2 regions of the Micromonospora olivasterospora genome follow, and region 2 is predicted to be linked to the other one. Evidence: riboswitches for the same ligand, from Rfam matches in the RefSeq annotation. Region 2 holds a riboswitch; the other holds the start of a gene.
The links. Region 2 has a riboswitch for S-adenosylmethionine ahead of thrC (threonine synthase). Riboswitches for the same ligand answer to the same signal wherever they lie in the genome.
Positions count from the first base shown of each region.

Region 1: linked by a shared signal. The riboswitch ahead of JD77_RS24550 (ABC transporter substrate-binding protein) and the one ahead of thrC (threonine synthase) in region 2 are both predicted to bind S-adenosylmethionine.

Region 1 covers NZ_VLKE01000001.1:5,344,324-5,346,707, forward strand. Annotated here, with positions in the region: gene JD77_RS24545 (amino acid ABC transporter permease) at 1-3, opposite strand, end outside; gene JD77_RS24550 (ABC transporter substrate-binding protein) at 40-924, opposite strand; SAM riboswitch class IV at 1,176-1,287, opposite strand; gene JD77_RS35235 (peptidoglycan-binding domain-containing protein) at 1,561-1,857, opposite strand; partial or broken gene JD77_RS35240 (peptidoglycan recognition protein family protein) at 1,908-2,384, opposite strand, start outside.
Region 2 covers NZ_VLKE01000001.1:1,970,695-1,973,078, reverse strand. Annotated here, with positions in the region: gene JD77_RS09015 (ABC transporter permease) at 1-624, shown strand, start outside; gene JD77_RS09010 (DoxX family protein) at 733-1,167, shown strand; SAM riboswitch class I at 1,318-1,449, shown strand; gene thrC (threonine synthase) at 1,461-2,384, shown strand, end outside.

The DNA.
Region 1 (2,384 bases), 3.4 Mb from region 2:
CATCGCCTCGTTCGCTCCGCTCGCTCGTCGCCCGTACGGTCAGGAGGCCGCCGAGGCGGACGCCGACGGCTCGGTCGCCGCCGGGGCCGACGGGACCGGCACGGTGCCGCTGCCCGGCTTGAAGTCGGCCGGGATCGGGCGGCCGGGGTAGTACTGGGCCTGCAGACGGGTCCAGGTGCCGTCGGCGATGACCTCGTCGAGGCCCTTGTTCAGCGCCTCGCGCAGCTTGTCGTTGCCCTTGGCCACCGCGTACGCGGTCGGGGCCGGGCTGAGCTGCTTCGCCGCCACCTTGACCTTGCCGCCGCTGTCGGCGGCGGTCTTCTCGCCGATCTCGGCGGGGGCGATCCACGCGTCGGCGGTGCCGGCCTTGAGCTGGTTGAGCGCGCCGTTGTAGTCGGGCACCCGCACCGGGTTCAGGTTCTGCCCGGTGGCGTAGTCGTCCTGCACGGTGCCCTGCACGACCACGACCCGCTTGCCGGCGAGCTGGTCGAAGCCGGTGATCGACGAACCGGCGGGTACGTCCAGGCCGAAGTAGCCGAAGTCGTAGCCGTTGCCGAAGTCGACGGTCTTCTTCCGCGCCTCGGTGATGGTGATCGAGGAGCTGCCGACGTCGAACTTGTGGTTGTTGACCTGGGACAGCAGCGCGGAGAAGTCGGTGCCGACGAACTCCACCTTCAGGCCGATCTTCGCGGCGACGGCGGTGAGCAGGTCGTTGTCGAAGCCGGTGAACTTGCCGTCCTTCAGGTACACGTTCGGCGGGGCGTCGGTGAGCGTGCCGGTGCGCAGCACGCCGGCCTGCAGCAGGCCGTACGGGTTGTCCGCCGTGTTCGAGGCGTCGTCGCCGCAGGCGGTCAGCGCCCCGGCGGCGAGGACGGCGGCGGCGCCGAGGGCGGCGACCTTGGTCAGGGCAGGAAGGAATCGCACGGGTGTCTCCTGGTTCGAGGAACGGCACGCGGCCGGCCGCCGAGGACGGCGCCGGGTGGGCGTACCGGGTGAAGGGGTTGCCGGATGGGGCGCTCAGCGCGAGGTGCGGCGGCGACAGCCGGCGCTGCACATTCGCATCAGGTCCACGTGCCGGCGCCTGACCAGCGCGACGCGGGGGAGCGGGGCTCCGGCCGGCGGGCGGTGGTGGTGGGCAGACATGGCTCTCCAGGGTCGGTGATGACCTGGGGACCAGGCCACGCTTGCACCGGTGACACTCCGGTGCCTGGTCTTCACCCGGGGCACCCCACCGCGGAGGAGGGTTGCCGGCCAGCGAGCCGGGGCTTCGCGCTGGCGCTCATGACCTGCGTCGACACTAGCAAGGCAGCCGGGCCGCCCGTCCAGTCGTTATGACCACGCTCACGCGGCGTGACCGAACGGAGGGGCGGCGATCACACTCCGAGTCGCCGCCATTGCTCTGGGTGGCGAATGGTGTCTGATTGTACGTGTCGATGACGAATCGTTCTCGGGCACCTGGCGCCGGTTCCGCGACGTCACGCGGGCCGGCTCGTCCGCCTGGGACGGCCCGGCGGCGGCGCGGGTGCGACGCGCCGCCGCCGGTTGCGGTCTCGGTCCCGCTCAGTCCGCCTGGAACGACTGGCGGACGACCCCGCCGACCAGCGCGCACCAGGTGCTCGTGTCGACCTTGCCGTTCGGCGGCAGGCCGTGCAGCCGCTGCAGGTCCTGGACGGCCTTCTTGGTGTGTAGCCGCGGTGGGTGAGCAGGTACTGCACCACCCGCACCGAGGGCGAGCTGACGAAGCGCCACAGGTCCGGCCAGCGGCGGGCCGGCACGTCGGCGAGGTCGGTCCCCAGCTCGGTGAAGACCCGCCGGCGCAGCGTCGGGAACTGCGCGTAGAAGGCGGCGCCGGGGCACAGGGTGTTGCGGAAGTCCCAGTGGCCGAAGATGTCGTGGGCGTGCAGCCCGTACTGACGGCAGATCGTCGTGCAGAGCCGCACCAGCGAGTCCAGCAGTGCCTGCGGGGGCGTCTCGCTGACGTACGTGCCCTCGTTCTCGATGCCGATGGCCCGGCCGTTCTCCCCGGGGCAGTGCGCCGAGATCATCTGCCGGTCCCCGGCGGTCAGTCGCTCCAGGCTGCCGCGCCGGCCCTCCGTCACGTACCCGCCGCGGCTGACCGTGAAGTGCTGGCCGGTGTCCGACCAGCCATTGCCGTCCATGTGCAGGTTCTGGCAGTCCCGGGCCAGCTTGATCGCCTGCTCACGGGAGTAGTCGGTGACGTTCGGGAACGCCATGTGGTGCACGATGATCTTGTTGGTGGGAATGGCGCTGACCGACAGCGGATCCTTCGGCGGGCGGGCGCCCCACTCGTCGCAGCTGATGATCCAGTCGAGGTCCGAAGCGGACGCGGCGCGCGCGGCGGTGGGGAACGCGAGTTCCGAGCC
Region 2 (2,384 bases):
CTGTTCTCGCTGCTGGTGTCGGCGTCGTTCCTGCTGGTCGTGGTGGTGGCGCTGTTCTTCGGGGACACGGTGGCGAGCGAGGCGAGCTGGGGCAGCCTGCGGTACCTGCTCGCCGTGCCGGTGCCCCGGGCCCGGCTGCTGACGGTGAAGCTGCTGGTCGCGCTCGCGTACGCGGGGCTGGCCCTGGTGCTGCTCGCCGGCACCGCCCTGGCCGCCGGCACCCTCCGGTACGGCTGGGAGCCGCTGCGCAGCCAGGTCGCGGCCCAGTTGGAGCCGGGCGAGGGGCTGCTGCGGCTGCTGGCGGTGCTCGGCTACCTGGCGGTCGTCCTGCTGGCGGTGGCCGGGCTGGCGTTCCTGCTCTCGGTGCTCACGGACGCGGCTCTCGGGGCGGTCGGCGGGGCGGTGCTGCTCTGGATCCTCTCCAGCATCCTGGACCAGATCACCGCGCTCGGCGGGCTGCGCGCCTTCCTGCCGACCCATTACAGCAGCGCCTGGCTCGGGCTGCTGTCGACGCCGATGCAGACGGACGACGTGGTACGCGGCTGCATCTCTGCGATCAGCTACGCCACGCTGTTCTGGTCGCTGGCGTACTGGCGGTTCACGCGCAAGGACATCACGAGCTGACCGAACGGGCACCCCATCAGGAAACATTACCGTAACGGGCTGTCTATCGATTCTCTCAAATGCATAGGGCATCCTTGCGTAGTCAACTACTTGCTCGGAGGTTGCCAGATGAGAGTCGATCGGTTCGGTCCGCCGGTGCTGTCGCTGTTCCGCATGGTCGTCGGGCTGCTGTTCCTGTTCCACGGCCTGTCGTCGCTGTTCGGCGTCTTCGGCGGCGCCCGGGGGACCGGACAGGCGGTGCCGGTCGGGCAGTGGCCGGGCTGGTGGGCGGCCCTGATCCAGGCCGTCTGCGGCGCGCTGGTGCTGGTCGGGCTCCTCACCCGGCCCGCCGCGCTCGTCGCCTCCGGCTCCATGGCGTACGCGTACTTCGTGGTGCACCAGCCGGACGGGCTGCTGCCGCTGCGCAACGGCGGCGAACTCGCGGCGCTGTTCTGCTGGTCGTTCGTGCTCGTGGCGGTGCTCGGCCCCGGTGGCTGGGCGCTCGACACCCTGCGGGGGCGGCGCGCCGCCCCGACCGTCCCCAGCCCCGCGCCCGCCCGCTGACCCGCCCCGCGACGACAACTTCCGGGAGGTAGTGGCCTCAGCCGGCGACGAGGCCACTACCTCCCCGAAGTCGTGCGAATCCCGGCTCACAGGGTGGGAAGGCGGGCGGAGGCCGGGGGCCGCGTCGTAGACTCGACGGCACAACTGCATACCTCATCCAGAGGGGCTGAGGGATACGGCCCGACGACGCCCCGGCAACCACCCACGCGCTCGACGACGAGCGGCGCGGGCAGGTGCCAATTCCGTCCCCGCCGCAGGGTGCGATGTGGGGAAAGATGAGAGGACTCCTCGACATGACGTCGACCCTCGCCGCGTCCGGCATCGACACCACCGCCAGCCCCGCCCGCGCCCTGGTCTGCCGGGCCTGTCAGGCCCGCTACCCGCTCGCCGCGCAGCACGCCTGCTACGAGTGTTTCGGCCCGCTCGAGGTCGACTACGACCCCGCCGCCCTGGCCCGGGTCACCCGCGAGCAGATCGAGGCCGGCCCCGACAACCTGTGGCGGTACGCCGCCCTGCTCCCGGCCGGCCAGGACCCGGCCGCCCGGGTCACCCTCGACCCGGGGCTGACCCCGCTGGTCGCGGCCCCGCACCTGGCCGCCGAGCTGGGCATCACCGCCCCGCTCTGGGTCAAGGACGACAGCGCCAACCCCACCCACTCCTTCAAGGACCGGGTCGTCTCGGTGGCGCTCACCGCGGCCCGGGCGCTCGGCTTCACCCGGTTCGCGTGCGCGTCCACGGGCAACCTGGCAAACTCCGTCGCCGCGCACGCCGCCCGTGCCGGCGTCCCGTCCGTCGTGTTCGTCCCCAGCGACCTGGAGCAGGGCAAGATCGTCACCACCGCCGTCTACGGCGGCGACCTGGTCGCCATCGACGGCTCGTACGACGACGTGAACCGGCTCTGCGGCGAGCTGGTGGAGACCGACGAGTTCGAGGACACGGCGTTCGTCAACGTCAACGTCCGGCCGTACTACGCCGAGGGCTCCAAGACCCTCGGGTACGAGGTGGCCGAGCAACTCGGCTGGCGCATCCCGGCCCAGGTGGTCATCCCGATGGCCAGCGGGGAACTGCTCACGAAGGTCGACAAGGCGTTCAGTGAGCTGGTCGAGATCGGGCTGGTCGAGGCGCCGGCCGGCGGCTGGAAGGTGTTCGGCGCCCAGTCCGCCGGCTGCAACCCGATCGCCACCGCCCTGCACGCCGGCAGCGACACCATCACCCCG